DNA from 4 places in the Gorillibacterium sp. sgz306347 genome. Region 4 is predicted to be linked to each of the others. Evidence: riboswitches for the same ligand, from Rfam matches in the RefSeq annotation. Region 4 holds a riboswitch; each other region holds the start of a gene.
The links. A riboswitch is a leader RNA that binds a small molecule or an ion and turns the genes downstream of it on or off. The one in region 4 is predicted to bind cyclic di-GMP.
Positions count from the first base shown of each region.

Region 1 (4,345 bases), on a different contig from region 4:
ACGCCTCGCCGTCCAAAACGATGACCGCCACCCAGTTCGCCAAAATCCCGGACCGGGCGGCCGCCCTGCGGAAGCTGGAACGGATCGCCGCCGAAAACCTGCACAACACGCTGCGGCTTTTGCGGCACAACCGGGCCCACGACATCCGGGTGTTTCGCTTCTCGTCCCGTCTTGTGCCTCTTGTCACACATCCGGAGACGGAAGGCTGGAATCCGCTGCCCGCGCTGGCGGACAGCTTTCGGGAAGTCGGGGATTACGTCAAGCTGCACGGCATGCGGACGAGCTTTCATCCCGATCACTTCACCGTTCTGACCACTCCCAAAGAGGATGTGCTGCGGAAATCGTTGCAGGACCTGCATCATCAGGCGGGCATGCTTGCGGCCATGGGGCTGGACGAGCGGTCCAAATGCAACATCCATATCGGAGGCACCTACGGCAGCAAAGAGACCGCCCTGGCCCGGTTCCACGAGCGTTTTGCGGCCCTGCCGGACGAGATCAGAAACCGGCTTACGCTGGAGAATGACGACAAAACATACACGGCGCTGGAGACGCTGGAATGCGCCGAGCAAGTCGGCGTCCCGATGGTGCTCGACATCCATCATCACCTGGTTAACCCGGGGGGAGGCGAGCGGGCGGAAGAGCTCTGGCCGAGAATCCGGCGCACCTGGGAACGGGACGGGGCGGCTGCGATCCCGCCCAAGATTCACGCCTCGAGCCCGAAATCGGAGTCCGATATGCGGGCGCATGCCGATTATGTAGATCCCGGTCCGCTGCTGGAGTTTTTCCGCCGGGTAGCGGAAGGCACCCCCCGGCTGGACGTAATGATCGAAGCCAAGCAAAAGGACGGAGCTTTGTTTCGGCTTATGGACGAGCTGACAAAGATGGAGGGCGTCCGGCGCCTGGACGGCGCGTCCGTCGAGGTTTAAGCCGGGCGGGCGGCGGACGGGCCGCGGCATGGCAGCCGGATAGCCGGGGGCCATGCCTTTTCCGTTTTGCGGGTTTGTCAGGAGTAACGATAATTTTTGGCTACTGCTCCGTGGTTTTTCCCGGGGAACTCTTTTATACTAAATGAAACGCAAAACTACCGGAAATGAGTGATCCTTTTGGCAGACCAACCGAACGTGCATTTTTCCCCGAGCGGCAAAAGCTATACGGCCGTCGCCATCAACACGGCGGCGAAGGCGGGAGAATGGATCAAAAGCAAGCTGGGCGCCTTCACCTCGCTTCAGGTAAAGACCTCGCAGCACGACCTGGTGACGGAGATTGACAAAGGGTCGGAAAAGCTGATCAAAAATTTGATCCTGACGCATTTCCCGACGCATTCGTTTTTGGGGGAGGAAGGCGTGGAGCCCGGTCCCCTGGCCTCCGCCAAGGCGCTGGAGGAAGCAAGCTCCGCGGAATACCTGTGGATTGTCGATCCGATCGATGGAACGACCAATTTTGTGCATACGTTTCCCTTTTATTCGGTTTCCATCGCCCTAGCCTATAAAGGACAAGTTATCGTAGGTGTGGTTTATGACCCGTCGCGGGATGAGCTGTTTGTAGCCGAAAAGGGGAAAGGCGCCTATCTTCGCGGGCGGCCGATCCGGGTGGCGGAAGAGAGCACCCTGGCCACGAGCCTGGTTGCCACCGGCTTTCCGACCGACCGCAGTCTGGCCGAAGCCAACATGAGAGGACTTACGGCCATGGTTCCAAAGGTGCGCAATGTCCGCAACGGCGGCTCTGCCGCCCTTCATTTGGCCTATGTCGCGTCGGGACGCCTGAGCGCTTTTTGGGAAGTAAACCTCAATGCCTGGGATCTGGCGGCCGGCGCTCTCCTGGTGCAGGAGGCGGGCGGACGGATCAGCGATACCCGGAACACCGACTATCATCTCGGCGTCCGGCATGTCGCTGCCACAAACGGTCATATTCACGACGAACTGATTTCGGTTCTCCAGGAAGCCGATGCGACCGGCTACTAGGAAAGAAGTCTCTCAAATGCTGAAGATTTGTAAAATTGTGTCGGGCTCTGCCTTGTGCTATTGCTAATTATTGCTTGGGACCTTATACTTGTAATATCGACAAGGACTGTGGTCCTAACAGCAGATAGCGATAAGGGCAAACCCGCCGAAAGACGGGGACGCAAAGCCTCGGGCCTAAAGGAACAGAAACTCCCATGGCAGCCGGGTTGCCGAACAACATGTTGCGAACTTGTTGGGATGACCGGTATCGCTTGATTCGCAGATTTTTTTGGGAGTGAGGCGAGGAAAATGCAGGCAGAGTACATCAACCCGTTTCTAATGTCTTCCTGCACGGTTATCGAATCGTTGATTCAGGTGAAGCCGACGCTGGGAGAATTGAAGATCAAACTCATTGAGATGCAGGACAATCACGTCTGGCTCAAAATCGGCATTGTGGGCGGAATGACCGGGGACATCCTGTTCGGCTTTCCCGAACCGGTTGCGCTGAAGATCGCCTCCGCCATGATGGGCGGTTACGCTCTGACAGAGTTTGACGAAATCAGCCGCAGCGCCATCTCCGAGCTGGGCAACATGATCAGCGGCAATGCAAGCACCCTTTTGTATAACCAGGGCATTGTCGTCGACATTACGCCGCCGTTTTTTATGGAAACCGGCAACTTGCCCGGCAACGGCAAGCTGAAGTCGATGGCGATTCCGCTGAATCTTCAATCCTACGGGCAATTTGATATTTACGTGGTCGCGGTTTAACCGCCCGGCAGCCCGTAATCCGTAACCCGGCATCCCTCTCCCGCAGGCGGAGAGGATTTTTTTTGCCCGGAGCAAATGGGCCATTCGCGAAAAGGAATGGCTACGCCCCGAGTAAAAAGGAATCGTAACCTGCATCAGGGGCGTAAAGAGTGCGTTCCGCATGCAGGGGCGCATTGTCTGAGCGGATCGCAGGAGTGCGAGGGAAGTACACAGCCGCTACGGAAAACAAAAAAACCGGCATCCTGCCCAATAAGGGCGGAATGCCGGTTTTGCTGTTTCCGGAATCGGCTTAGCCGAGGACGACTTCCACCTGATGGGTGCCGCCATCGCCGATAACCGGCAGGATGTTGCCTTCGATTTCCTTGCCGTCTACCGTTACCTTGGCCACGCCTTTTTGGACATGGTTCGGGTTCGACACTTTGATTTCAAACGTGTCGCCGCGGAAGACGCGGGTAATCGTGTAACCGTCCCATGCCTGCGGAATGCAGGGGTCTACCATCAGCCCGTCAAACTCCGGCTTGATGCCGAGAATCGCCTGGGTAATGGCGACGAAGTTCCAGGAGGCCGTGCCGGTCAGCCAGGAGTTCTTGGCTTCGCCGTGGCGAACCGCGTCGCGTCCGGCGATCATTTGCGAGTAGACGTACGGCTCCATGCGGTGCAGGTCGCTGATCTCTTCGCGGTATGCCGGTGCAATCTTGCTGTACACCTCGAACGCGCGGTCGCCGCGGCCGACAACCGTTTCCGCGATCATGATCCACGGGTTGTTGTGGCAGAAAATCCCGGCGTTTTCTTTGTAGCCCGGGGGATAGGAAGAGATTTCGCCCAGGTTGATGTAGTACTTGGAATAAGGCGGCTGCTGCAGCACGATGCCGTGCTTGGTTTCGAGCTTCTCGACGACGGAATCGAGGGCTTTTACGGCGTCGCCCGTTTCCACCCCGATGCCGGCCATGACGCACATGCCTTGCGGCTCAATGAAGATTTGACCTTCTTCGCATTCCTTCGAACCGATCTTGTCGCCGAAGTGGTCGTAGGCGCGGAGGAACCAGTCTCCGTCGAAGCCGTGCTTCATGGTCGTTTCTTTCATGCCGTTGATGAGGGCTTCCGCTTCGGCGGCGTCCTTATCCAGGCCGCGGCGGCGGCAGAGCTCGATATAGTCGGGGCCTACGAACACGAACAGGCCGGCGATGAACACGGATTCCGCCACTTTGCCTTCAATGTTCTCCGTCGTCTGGAACGATTCGCCCGGCGTGTTGGAGAAGCAGTTCAGGTTCAGGCAGTCGTTCCAGTCGGCGCGGCCGATCAGCGGCAGCCCGTGCGGCCCGAGGTTGTTCGGCACGTGGTAGAAGGAGCGCTTCAGGTGCTCGAACAGGGTAGCGGTGTTGTCCGGGTCGTTGTCGAACGGAACTTGCTCGTCCAGGATGCTGAAGTCGCCGGTTTCCTTCACGTAAGCGGCGGTTCCGCTGATCAGCCACAACGGGTCATCGTTAAAGCCGATGCCGACTTCGGTGTTGCCGCGTTTCGTGAGCGGCTGGTATTGGTGATACGCGCTGCCGTCCTCGAATTGGGTGGCGGCGATATCGAGAATCCGCTCGCGGGCCCGTTCCGGAATCTGGTGAACGAAGCCGAGCAGGTCCTGG
Region 1 covers NZ_JCAPET010000036.1:10,401-14,745, reverse strand. The annotation lists gene uvsE (UV DNA damage repair endonuclease UvsE) at 1-926, shown strand, start outside; gene AC6I6H_RS17065 (inositol monophosphatase family protein) at 1,104-1,961, shown strand; cyclic di-GMP riboswitch class I at 2,087-2,175, shown strand; gene AC6I6H_RS17060 (chemotaxis protein CheX) at 2,250-2,708, shown strand; gene AC6I6H_RS17055 (glycoside hydrolase family 94 protein) at 2,998-4,345, opposite strand, start outside.
Region 1: another riboswitch for cyclic di-GMP. It lies ahead of AC6I6H_RS17060 (chemotaxis protein CheX); the one in region 4 lies ahead of AC6I6H_RS17570 (transglutaminase domain-containing protein).

Region 2 (4,345 bases), on a different contig from region 4:
TACAGAAGGCCGTCCGCCTCCAGGTCGTAAGAAACCGCACCGGAAACGGCGTCCCAGGTCAGCTTCACCGAATCCGGCAGGGCGGCGCCTTTTAAATGCTTGGGCGAAGCGATAACGGTCGACTTAACCAGCAGCTTGCTCCATTTACCGGGACCGCTGCTGTTTTTGGCCCGCACCCGGAACGTCTTCTGCATGTTGGCGTTCAAATTGCTTTCCGTATAAGACGTGTTCTCGCCCACATCGACAACGGAATCGTTGACTTCGACTTCATATCCCGTAGCTCCGGTGACTTCCTGCCAATTGACCGTGATGCTGTCGGTCGTAGACTTGAGCTGAATCTTTTCCGGAATCTCGGGAAGGGTCCAGAATTCGGAGACAGGCGACCACGGCCCCTTCAGGTCTTCGCTGAAGGCGCGGATCCGATAGCGGTGATTCGTCCCCGGTTCAAGGCTGTCAAAGCGGAAGGTCATCTCCTGTCCGAGCACGGTGATCCGGCCGTCAAATTCAATCTCATAGCCGTCCGCGTTCAATACCGGCACCCAAACCAGCACCGCCTGCGTTTCGGTTACGCTGTGCGAGCCGGCTGGCGCCGCGAAAGGCTCCAGTTGACCCCGCGGGACAAGCTCCCGCGCCTGTTCTTCGCTCTGCCAGTAAAGCTTTGCTTGCGGGGCGCCTTGTTTATGGATGTATTCCATACGCAAATCGTACGCTTTGCCCGCTTCCAGCTGCAGAACCCCTTCCCGCTGCCCTTGTCCGGTATCGGCGAGCAGGACCTGGTTGACCCACAGCTTTACGCTTTCCCCGGAGACGGCTTCAAAACGGTACGTGCCGGAATAACGCGGCTCTACCCGACCGGACCAGACTACTGAAAAATCGTTGTCGCCAAAGCCGGGACCGGTTAACCGGGGAACCGATTCCAGGTCGATATTGCGGTCAAGGCGCACAATGCGGGTTCCCGAAAAATCCGGGTTGCTGTAATACTCCGCCTTTAGCCCGTACAGCGTGTATTTGAGTTGCGTTTCGCCCGCCCCTGCGTCCCCGGTTACGATAATCGGCGTCCGGTTGGAGATCAGATTTCCGCCCGCCGCAAACACCCCGCCAGTATGAATTTCCAAATGGTTATTTACGCTTATGTTATCCCGCACCAATAAGTCCGCCCGGCGAATAATCAAACGGGCCGTCTGGTTGTTTGAGACAATCTCCCCAACCGTCATTTCATTGGCAATTTCCATCCGAACCGTTGTATTGATGTCGAGTTGGCCGGAAACCGCAAGCTCGCCGGCATTTACGGTCAAGCTCCCGTTGTTATAGGTCAGTTTGCCGGCATAAAGCTTTCCGGCCACCTCGACGGCGGAATCCTGATTCAAGTGAAACGCGCCGCCCACCGTCAAATCGCCCGATGCGCCGCTGACCGAAGGCACCGCGTGAAGGGACAGCCGCAGCGGAGCATTTGCGTTCAGGTCCGATTTCAGTTGCAGCGAGCCGTAAACAACCAGGTCAAGACTCCGGTTGGTGTTGATGCTGTCCAGAATAAGGTGGACCGGCTTCTCCGGGCTGCCGAAGGTCGCTCCTTTGTCCAGGTTCAATTGTCCCGCTTTGACAGCCGCCACCGGTCCTTTTGCCGCTGCAATCGCTGCCTGAATCGACGCGATGTCGTTCCCGCCGGCCGGAACGGCGGTCTGCTCCAGCGCTTGGCGCGCGGCTGCCGCCGCCTCCGCTTTCCCGGTCAAGTACCGGGCGATTTCCTCCCGCAATCCGTCCACTTCTATGTATGCCGGCGCAAAATGTTCATTGATGACGGAGCCGGACAACAGAAGGTGGTTTCCCTGCACCTTGTTCTCAACCGCGGGGAGCGAAATCTGCGGTTTTTGCAGCTTTTTGTCCACGCGCACCGCTTTGGCTAGGGTCAGACAGTTCAGGACGGTTCGCGCTTCGCTGTCCGTTCCCTGGTTAAGAGTCAAAACCCCGTCGGAAACGGCAACGGTTTTTTTGACCGTAGCATGCTGGCCGGCCTCCAGAGGAAAACCTTCCAGCAGGGCGAAGCCTTCGGCAAAGAGCGTGTTGCGGCTTTCGTAAACCGCATCTCCCACCGTGACGCTGATCTCATAGCTGCCATTCTCCACCTGGATGCCCCATTCGCCTCCCGGCAGCAGCCGCACACTGTTGTCGATGCCGGGATCGCCGTACGTGCTGGTTGTTACGGTCTGCTCCTCGTGCGGCATATTCCACCCGTACACATGGCCGTTCTGCTCTCCGTAAAGCTTCCCGTAATCGGGAAGGTAGCCGGTATAGGCCGGGATTTCGCCGGGCTGAAAGCTGACGCGAAGAAGGCTTCCCCCTGTAGCCTCCGCATAGGCCCCCTGCACCGATGGAAGCACGAGGGAGAAAATCAACAACAAACTGACGAGCCTTGCCATAATCCTGCCTCTGTTCGACATAAGTCCCCTCCATCTCTCCACTAAAAAAAAGCAAGCCAAAGAGACTGCGGCAACCCGGCTGTCATCCCTTCTTTCCAAAGGAAAAAGGATTAGACCCGTGGCTTTGCGTCCCCGACTTTCGTGCGGGTTTGCCTTTATCGATCACTTGACTTGCTTCCAACTGCCTATATATGGCAGAAATAGCTAGTAGGATAATTCCATATTCCTATTTCGATTTCCTTCATAAAATTAGGTATAAATTGTGAACGTGTAAAATTATGTCGTTTTTTAGGATTACTTTAGTCATATAGAGATTATCAGGAGAAAAAGGGAGCAATATGGGCGTCCGAACGTTGCCTCGGCATGAAAAGGCCGCTCCCTATACGGCGGGAACGGCTTATCAATGCTATGAACGTTCGTTGGAAGCGATAAGCGGGTTCCACGATGAGCTTCCTGATAAAGCGGTCTATTTCACGAGTGCAGCGTGGCTGAGCAAGGATTTCGGCAACAATTTGAGTTGGACAAAGCACCAACTTATTTTCAGAGCCTCCCCGAGTCGGGACAAACGGTGCTGCTGTGGAACTTCGCACTGCTCCCGAAAGGGGGCTTGCCAAACGAAGGCTGCGCCGACTGCCAGAACGTCTTTAACGTCCAGAAGCTCTCCGTCAGCCATTCAAGCTCCGAATCCGGTCTAGGTCGCCGCTGCACAGAACCTCCAGATGCGCATAAATCTTTTCCGGCGGCCAATCCCACCACGCCAGCTTCAGCAAATGGGCGATGAGCTCGTCGTCGAACCGCTTGCGGATGATCCGGCCCGGATTCCCGCCTGCGATGTGATAGGGCGGAACGTCACGGGTCACGACGGCGTTCGCCGCAATAATGGCCCCGTCGCCGATGTGGACCCCCGGCATAATGGTGACGTTTTGCCCGATCCAGACATCGTTGCCGACAATCGTATCTCCCTTAAACGGAAGATCGTCCAGCGCCGGCATCGCTTTTTCCCAGCCCCCGCCCATGATGTTGAAAGGGTACGTGGTCGCCGAATTCATCCGGTGATTCGCCCCGTTCATTACAAATTCCACTCCTGCGGCGATCGCGCAAAACTTGCCGATGATCAGCTTGTCTCCGAGGAACTCGTAGTGATGCGTCACATGCTCTTCAAACCTTTCCGGGCCTTCCGGGTCGTCGTAGTACGTGTAATCCCCCACTTGGATGTTCGGGCGGGTGATGATGTTTTTGACAAAACAGATCCGGTTCAGTCCCTCCACGGGGTGAACCGCATTCGGATCCGGTCCGTATGGCATGGTCGTTTCCTCCTCCGCATTTTTAGTGACCGCTTTTCAAGCAAATAATTGCGACAGCCGCCAGGCACTTCCATTCTACCTGAAACCGTCCTCCCGCCTGCCGGAAAAAACCGTTATAACGAAACCGGTCAAAAAAAGAGAGGCGCCCGCGCCCCTCTCATTCAAACGGCGTGCTGCGGACCCGGCCCGTTTTGCGGTCCACCTCCAGCCGCATCCGCCCTTGCGGTATGCAATTTCCTGCCGCCATCGTCCAGCATTTCATCAGTAGAAATCACCGCTGTCTGATTGCCCAAATGATCTGCTTCCAGATTGTGCGCGAAGAGCCGCCATCATCGTTATTCCGGTCCTCGTAGAAACCTTCATTCGGCTCATTGCCGATTCCTTCCGTTTTCCAATAGCTCCACGTTTCGTGTATTAGCAGATTAGGAGAGGAGAGGTTGGAAGGCCCCCCATGTAGGCGCTCTCTTAGGCGTTCCGGTTTGCTTGTCCGCCGTCTTTTTCTAATCCTCTCCGGGCAAAAAAAGGCAAGCGTCGGGGAGGGGGATGAGATGCAACCGGTCCAGCAAATGATAACCAGGGAACGGTGATGCGAATAGCTGCAAAACGGCATTTATTTCCTATCAT
Region 2 covers NZ_JCAPET010000035.1:22,623-26,967, reverse strand. The annotation lists gene AC6I6H_RS16990 (fibronectin type III domain-containing protein) at 1-2,438, opposite strand, end outside; cyclic di-GMP riboswitch class I at 2,484-2,581, opposite strand; gene AC6I6H_RS16985 (Vat family streptogramin A O-acetyltransferase) at 3,083-3,721, opposite strand.
Region 2: another riboswitch for cyclic di-GMP. It lies ahead of AC6I6H_RS16990 (fibronectin type III domain-containing protein); the one in region 4 lies ahead of AC6I6H_RS17570 (transglutaminase domain-containing protein).

Region 3 (4,345 bases), on a different contig from region 4:
CGCTTCATCGGCCGACTTGAGCGCCGTTGCCCCGGAAAGGGTGTTGTATGCGGCGACTTCTTTCAGCTTTTGCGTCAAATAAGACGTAGAGTCCGCTTTGTAGTAGTACCCGATTACGGCAGACCAGCTCACCGTACTGCCGGAGGGCTTCTGGTAGCGCAGTACGCGGATGAGGTCCGAGCTGGGCGACTCGACGCCTTCCTTCGCGGCAAACGCGGTGAGATGGGCGATCCGGTTCGCCGGCAGCGTAACCTTCGTCGCCCACAGGCCCGAGCCCGAAACGGCGAGCTTGTTCACGTCCTGCAGTGTAGTGCCCACTGCGTCCGCAACGTTAACCCGGATCTGCGAACCGGTCTCGGCTTTGCCTCCGAGCGTATACTGCCCGCCGGAGCCGCCCGGCAAAAAGCCGACCGCCGCCGGGCTCGCCGCCTGCTCGGGGCGGTACAGCTCTACGGATGCCATATCGCCGTAGAAATTGTCGCTTCGGACATCCGTCGGGATCACACTGATAACGTATTGGCCGGGGTCCAGCGGCTTGCCGCCGATTTTGCCGTCCCAATGGTACACGTTGTCCACATACTCCCCGTTCGCGTCGACGGTCGGGTAGGTACCCTCGTGAATGAGCGCCTGCTCGATCGGGTAACCGCCTTCGGGGTTCGGCACGCAGATCGCGATGCGCACGTCATGCGTTTTGGCCGTCTCGGAAGCGTCGAACTTGAAATGAATGTCCGCGCCGGACCCGCCCGCCGTGTTAATGCGAGGCGGATTGACGGTGATCAGGGTATCGGCCTTTACTTTTGTAACGGCCAGGCCGGGCACGACCGGAATGCCGGTCAGCAATAGCGTGACCGCTAATAAAAGGCTAAGAAACGCCTTGGTTCTCTTTTTCAGCACAAGTGCTCACCTCTGGATTGGAATAGGAAGGGCTTGGGACCGCCGGGCATTATTTCGCCGACGCGGCCGGGGTGCGGACCATTTTGCGCAGGGACAGGTTTCCCTTGCCGTCCGCCATCACCAGTTCGTCGCCGCTGTACCCGATATACGTGCGGTTTTTGGCGGATTCGCCGATCGTGAACACCTCGCCGGTCTTCAGATTGACGCCCCGCACCAGCACTTTCCCGTTCACCGCTTCCATCCATGCACCCTGCGTGTCTCCGATGGCCAAAAAGCCGTATTCCGCCTTCTTGACGCCCGCTGCGGTCAAATCCTTCGGTTTTGCGGCCGCATTCGACGTGTTCAGAAGCAGGTACTTGCTCCGGCTCTTGTTGTCCGCCGCTTTGGCAAGCACGTCTGTTCCGTTAAACGCAAACCAGCTCAGCGTAAAGCCCGAGGCGCTCATGTTCAGGCTGTGGGTCGTGCCCGCCGCAATATCGTACAGGGCGGCATCGCCCTCGTCGGTCAAAAAGGCGACCTTTCCCTTGGCCACAACCGGCTGGCGCCCCGATTCCACGGGCATTTCTTCCCCGCCCGAGGCCAGATCGAGCAGATAGATCGTCGACGTATCCGAACGGCTCCAGACCACGTGATTGCCGCTGATCGACAAGCTGCCGAGCGGACCGTCCACGGCGTTCAGCCGGGCCGTTTTTTTGGTCTTCAGGTTGTAGGCGTACACGTCCCAGTACAGCGAACCGCTGCTGCGCTCCCCTTTGTCAAACCAAACGACGGTATTACCGCTTACTTGCGGACTTTGCTTGCGGGCGGCGGTTTTCGTAAGGGTCTGTTTTGCTCCCGTTTTCAAATCCAGGTACTCGACCTGCGGATGACCGGCTTTGTCCTTTGCGATCGAGACCAAACCGGTCCCCGCCACGGAAGCGTCCGCCGCGCTCGCCTGCCCGGCGGTTTTCCGGTCCTGTGTCTTGTACGTGACCGAAGCCGCGCCGCTTTCGGCGGCAGCCGCGAATAAAGATGCGACCAAGAGCAAGATAACCGCCAGCACAATCTGTTGTTTCGATTTCATCCCTCTGTTTCTCTCCTCGTATGACCGTTTTCGGGCACAAAAAAATCAAGCCCGTGAAGCGGCCCGGCTGCCGTCCCGCTTGCAACCCCCGCTTGGGAGGGCGGCAATGCGGCTTAGGCCCGTGGCTTTGCGTCTCCGCCTTTCGACGGATTTGCCTTTGATTCCAACTTGATTTCAGTCCGCTATGTAGGTCATTCGTGGTGGCGCTGCGGCCTATTGGTTCTATCGGCTTTTGGAATGGAAAGTTGAATCTTCTCTTCAAGAAAAAGCAAAAACCGGGACGAAAGTCCTTTTGAGGACCTCGTTCCGGTTTTGTCAGCGCCAAACGCTGATTCGCTCCGTTTTGTCGAGAAAGGCGGCGGACATCGCTTTCGCTCTTGCGGCCAGAAGCCGTTTCCGGCCTTCGGCCGTGCGGGTATAGATCAGCTCCGCCGGACCGATCTTCTTGGCCCACAGCGCATGAAACCGCTCCGCGTCTTCCTTTCTCCGGCCGATCTCTTCCGGCACGGCATAATAGTCGCGGCGCCTTCCAAGAAAAGACCGGGACTCGCGGTAAAGCAAATACCGGGGGTTTTGCACCGGCTCGAGAAGCTGCTGAAGGGCCTGAAGAAAAAGCGTCTGCTCTTGAGCGGTTCCTCCCTCCATCCGGCAAACCACGCCGCCGTCTCCGGCTTCCTCCGCCTGGATGCGGTGGCGGCCCGGTTCAGGCTTCACAAGCTTCATCGCATAGAGGGATTCATAGACGGCTTCTCCCGCCAGCCGAATGCTTTTGCCCGGTGAATGATGCCGGAGATACAGCCGTACGCCCTTTACCAGGGACGGCAACGCCGGAAGCGCTCCAGCCAGCGCGATCAAAGCAAGCTTCACACCGGCCGGCATATCCCCGAAAACAAGCCGCGGCTCGAGGAGCGCCTCCAAGAGACCGAACAGCCCGGCGGACGCCGCCCACAGCAGCAGGGCTTTGACGGTTTGCCCAAAATAGTACGGGCGGGGAACCGTCTCCTCCGTGGAGACCAGCTGTTCGTTCATTCCCTCGTGGAGCACCAGCGCCGCCTCCCACCGTTCACGCAGGCGGGCGCGCTGCCGGGCCCGTTCAAAGGTGCTCCGGTTTTGCCCGCTCAGCCAGCCGGACGTATACCGGTCCGTTTGCAGGTCCATCCGTCCGATGCCGGATTCAATGGTTTCCCGCGTCACGGAAAGCCCGACCAGCGAGCGGAAGCGGCGGCTGAGCGAAACGAGGTCCCGTCCCCCGTCCGGCTGCTCCGTATCCACGCAGGCGAGGTGCCAAATGGCGCCGGTTTTGGCGGGGTTGTCTTTTTGCGTGCGGATCGCGCGCCCCCGCATTTGATTGGAGAGCATAAAAGAGCCGACGTAGGACGCCAGGACAAGCACATTGAGGCACGGCGCGTCCCAGCCTTCCCCCAACAGAGCGGCCGTTCCGATCAAAATCCGGATGCCGCCCCGCTCGAACACTTCGGTAACCACAGCCACCAGTTGGGAAAGCGGAGCGCCCCGAAGGTCGAGCTCGACATACGCGCCGTCGTGTGCCAGCGGCCACGCGGTCCTCGGCAGGACGGCAAGCGATCCGCACAGGATGCCGAGCGGCGCGCTCACCTCCTCGCGGCGGCGCAGCAGCTCGAAGACGGGCACGACCCCGAGCCGGTTAAGCGGAGGCGCCCCCCCGCCCGCCCCGGGAAAGCTGTCTTTGCGGATGTAATCGGCCAGCACCACCAGGCGCAGGTCCTCCTTCAGCAGGTTCTGCTCGAAGGAGACAATTTCGCCGATGCCATGCAGCTTTGAGGCGCTCTGCGTCAGCATCCGGTCGAAAGCGGGGGTGGAGCGGAACGAAACCCGGCGCTTTTCGGCCGCCCCGATGGCCCGCAGCTTTCCGCGCCACTCCTTCAGCGCCGGGTTTTCCTCATCCATTCGCTTGTCCCGGTACAACAGCCCGGTCAACAGCTCCCCGGCCCATTCGTCCGTCAAAGGCGGCACTTCTTCGCCTTCCACGCCCAGCGCTTTCGCCGCCAGGGGCCAGCCGGGAAGCCCCGCAGCCTTCAAGTAGATCACCAGACTGGAAAAATACCCGGGAGCCGTCAACGCCTCCTCCAAATGCTCTTCCGTCCGAACTATCCACGGATGGCTGCCGACCGCTTCCCGAATGGCGGGGTCGAGCAGCAGCTCCTGCTTCAAACGGGCGGCGTTTCGGCGGAACTCCCGCAGGGGGCCGTATTCCGCTTCATTGGGCTCGGTCAGAAAAATATAATCCTGATGCGGGCAAAGCTCCGCTTCGCGCACAAGCTCGGGCACGCTGATTTCGGCATCGATCGGGCCGCACAGCTCTTCGTACCGCTGCCACTCGGCCTGCTGCACATCGTACGGCGGCGTGGC
Region 3 covers NZ_JCAPET010000005.1:55,427-59,771, reverse strand. The annotation lists gene AC6I6H_RS04590 (RHS repeat-associated core domain-containing protein) at 1-894, opposite strand, end outside; gene AC6I6H_RS04585 (TolB family protein) at 944-1,957, opposite strand; cyclic di-GMP riboswitch class I at 2,012-2,123, opposite strand; gene AC6I6H_RS04580 (DEAD/DEAH box helicase family protein) at 2,273-4,345, opposite strand, start outside.
Region 3: another riboswitch for cyclic di-GMP. It lies ahead of AC6I6H_RS04585 (TolB family protein); the one in region 4 lies ahead of AC6I6H_RS17570 (transglutaminase domain-containing protein).

Region 4 (4,345 bases):
CGTTCACGCCAAACTCGTATCTTGAAAATGGAAGAGGGCAGAGGCGGCATTCCAGCTAACGCCGGATTCCGGAGCGGGAATGACACGGACATTTCGAATGATGCCAAAAGCCGGCCATTGAAAAAGGCGGGGTCCTGCCTCGCCCCATGTCTGCAATCCGCCCCCCCCTTCTATGACGTGCATATCAGCCATTACGAACTGAACCCGGGTGAATCCGGGTTTTTTTGTGGTTTTTCCTGTTTCCCGGAATACCGCTTGCCCCGAAAAGAATCCGGGGAAAGCGGGCGCTTAGGAGGCTTGCATATGAGAAGGTAAACGGGGATAGCGTGAAGGAAAATGAAACGGCCATGGGGCCCTTCTGTTCGGTGCCGCTCCACCGCCGTGCGCTAACGGTTGCTACAGCGCTTATTTGCGCAAAAATCGGCCTTTTTTACGGCTAACGGTTGCCACGGCGCCTATTTCGCAAAATCACGGGCCAAAACAAACAAAAAACCGAAAATAAGCCCTGTGGCAACCGTTACAAATTGAAAGCCCCTTTTTTGAAGCAAATAGCCTCTGTGGCAACCGTTAGCCCTCCAAGCTCACCTCCGAGACATCACATACTGTGAAAATTACGGGAAGGAGATTAGCTCGGGGCTAAAATAGCCATCGGACGGCTCAAAAGGAGGCGTATGGGAGAACGAGTCTCAGCCATCGCTACCGTCAAGAGCGGCGACGGCTGCCGTTCCCGCATTTTCAGGCGTGTTTTTATTCGGGTAAAGCATATGTTGAAAAGAGGCTTGCCGACTACCGCCCAGTTAATAGCCCGCCTGTCCGGTAGCAAATGCTTAAACGGGCGGCTATGCTAGCCGGATCGTCTATCAGCCTCTTTCAAGGAATAGATTTGGAGCCGTTTCATCTTCCGTTGTTTTCCGGTAAATAGCGCAAATAGCAGCGCCGCGTAGAATTTAGGCAGCATGAGAGGACTACGATTCTTCCGAAAACCGGAGCAAATGTTTCTGAAAAATTTGACGAAAAGCCTTGATTCTTTCTCATTTTCTGGTAAACTAGTACTAGTAAAAGCTTACACGATAAATGGCAAACCTATCGAAAGGTAGGGACGCAAAGCTACAGGGCCTTCCCCCCGGGGGTGGCAGCCAGCTACCGAATGGACAGGCTTTTTTTGTTGCATTCCATCGGCTTCACATTTATCGGATAAAGCTAACCACGACAAGGCAAACCTGCCGAAAGGCAGGGACGCAAAGCTACAGGGCCTGTCCCCTCCGGGGGTGGCAGCCAGCTACCGAAAAGGGGTTTTATCCATGCGTAAATTCATCCTGCCGTTTCTCTCTGCCATGGTATTGTCTCTCGGTCTTTCCGCATATGCGCCCGCTGCTGAAGCGGCTTCCAGCGCCTCGTGGCTGGACAAGTCCAATCTTCACCGCGGCGTCATTGCTGTAACCTATAACGCCGAAGCTTCGGTAAAAACCAAAGTGATGATCTCCAAAGACAAGAGCACCTACACGTACGATCTGCTGCCGGCCGAAGACAAGCAAGCGTTCCCGCTGCAATCCGGCAACGGCGAGTACAAAGTTTCGATTCTCGAGAACGTTTCGGGCAACAAATACCGTACCCTTTACAGCGACTCCGTCAAGGTTTCGCTGAGCAGCAGCTCGGCGGTTTATCTCAATTCCGTTCAAAACGTAGATTGGAAGAACGCAACGCAAGCCGTCAAGAAAGCAAAGGAACTGACGAAGAACCTGAAGACGGACGAGCAAAAGGCCAAAGCCATCTACAATTACATTGTGGCGAATGTCAAATACGACTACGAGCTGGCCAAAACGGTCAAGGGCGGCTACATTCCGGACATCGACAAAGTATTGGCCGACAAGAAGGCCATCTGCTACGGTTACTCGTCTCTGTATGCGGCCATGCTCCGCAGCGTCGGGGTTCCGACGAAGCTGGTTATGGGCCAATCCTCGCTGGTCGATGAATACCACGCCTGGAACGAAGTTCTCCTGAACGGCAAGTGGGTCATTGTCGACACCACGGTTGACGCCGGCTATAAACAAGGGAACCTGAAAACGTCCTTCGCCAAGAAAGCGTCCGACTATCAAGGGGCCAAAGTTTATTAAGAAGAAATTCCTCGACTACATTTACTGTGCGATAGCGCCGACCATCAAAACCCTTGCCTCCTCACATGGAGCGTGAGGGTTTTTCGAACGTTTTGGACACATTAAAGGAGAATGATCGCAATTCCGCCTCATGTAATCGTTTACCTTTCAAAAAAGGGTGGAAAAACGCGAAAAGTGGCTGAAAATCAGTTGAAACTGGCGGTTGTTTTGCTTATAGTTAGAACTGGACAAACCAATGGTTTCCCAATAATTCAGGATATCGGGGGCAATGACGAATGAAAAAAGGCTTTCTTGTATTAACCATCTTCGTGATGATGATGGGTCTTCTGGCAGCTTGCGGCACCAAGGAAAGCGCAAGTCCTTCCCCGTCGGCGACGGCTGGCGGAGCGGCTGCAACCACGGAACCTTCGGAAAGCGCACCGGCCGGAAACGCCGACTTCAAAGTGGGCATGGTTACGGATGCTGGCACCATCGACGACAAATCCTTCAACCAAGGCACCTGGGAAGGCATTGAAAAGGCAACCTCCGAATTCGGTCTGGAACACAAGTACCTGAAACCTACCGGTACGACGGAAGCCGACTACACCAAGGAAATCGGCAACCTGTACGATGCAGGCTTCAAGTTTATCGTAACGCCGGGCTTCAAATTCGAAACGGCGATCTTCAAAGCACAAGAGAAATACAAAGACGCAAAATTCGTTATCATCGACGGCGCTCCTCACAGCGGCGACAGCAAATACTCCGTTGCCGAGAACACCGTCGCGATTTTCTACGCCGAGCATGAATCCGGCTTCCTCGCCGGCGTCGCTGCCGCTCTCGAGCTGAAGGAAGGCGAAGCGGGCTTTATCGGCGGCATGGAAATCCCGGCCGTTCAGAAGTTCAACTGGGGCTTCCAGCAAGGCGTTGCATACGCAAACGAAAACCTTGGCACGAAGCTGAGCATCAAACCGGAAAACGTCGTTTACCAAGGCAGCTTTGACAACTCCGCCGCTGGCGGACAACTGGCCGCCCAAATGTACGACCGCGGCGTAAAAGTCATCTTCACCGCAGCCGGCGGCGTAGGCGTTGGCGCGATCAACGAAGCCAAAAACCGCGCAGGCCAAGCCTGGGTTATCGGGGTTGACGTTGACCAATACGCGGACGGCATCTACGAAGGCGAAAAATCGGTCATCCTGACCTCCGCTATGAAGAAAATCGACCAATCCGCTTACGACATGATCAAAGCGGAGCTGGACGGCGCGTTCCCGGGCGGACAAACCTTGACGTTTGACGCGAAGAACGACGGCATTGGCATTCCGGAAGAAAACCCGAACCTGAGCGCAGAAACGGTTGCCAAGGTCCAAGAAACCTTCGAGAAGCTGAAGGCTGGCGAAATCACGGTTGCTGCCGAAAAAGGCGACCTGATCAAGTAATTCAGACCGAAGCCAAAAAAAAGACGGGTTCCTCCGTCTTTTTTTTGGCTTGAAGTCGAAAAGGATACCATAACGAAAAAAGGGAGTCGTTGCATGGACTACGTAGTCGAGATGCACAACATCCGCAAAGAATTTCCCGGTGTCGTCGCCAACGACAACATTACGCTGACGCTGAAAAAAGGGGAAATTCACGCCCTCCTCGGCGAGAACGGGGCGGGCAAGTCAACCTTGATGAGCATCCTGTTCGGCATGTACCAGCCGGACCGCGGCACGATCAAGATCCGCGGCAAGGAAATGAAAATCGCCAACCCGAACGTCGCCAACGACCTGGGCATCGGTATGGTGCACCAGCATTTCAAGCTGGTTGAGAATTTTACCGTTACCGAAAACATCATTTTGGGCCAGGAAGTGAACCGGTACGGCGTGGTGCTGGACGTCAAGACGGCCGCCCGCCGGATCGAAGAGCTGTCCAAGCAGTACAGCCTGAACGTAGACCCCTATGCCAAAATTGAAGATATATCGGTCGGCATGCAGCAGCGTGTGGAAATCCTCAAGATGCTGTACCGCGACGCCGAAGTGCTTATTTTTGACGAACCGACGGCAGTCCTGACCCCGCAGGAAATTCAGGAGCTCGGAAAGATCATGAAGAGCCTGATCGCCGAAGGAAAATCGATTATCCTGATCACCCATAAATTGAAAGAAATCAAAGCGCTGGCGGACCGCTGCACGGTCATCCGGCGCGGCAAAACGATCGGAACGGTGGATGTCGCCGATACGAGCGAAGCCCTCATGGCCGAAATGATGGTCGGCCGTCAGGTT
Region 4 covers NZ_JCAPET010000038.1:39,703-44,047, reverse strand. The annotation lists gene AC6I6H_RS17575 (class D sortase) at 1-25, shown strand, start outside; cyclic di-GMP riboswitch class I at 1,067-1,148, shown strand; cyclic di-GMP riboswitch class I at 1,204-1,287, shown strand; gene AC6I6H_RS17570 (transglutaminase domain-containing protein) at 1,302-2,114, shown strand; gene AC6I6H_RS17565 (BMP family lipoprotein) at 2,390-3,526, shown strand; gene AC6I6H_RS17560 (ABC transporter ATP-binding protein) at 3,620-4,345, shown strand, end outside.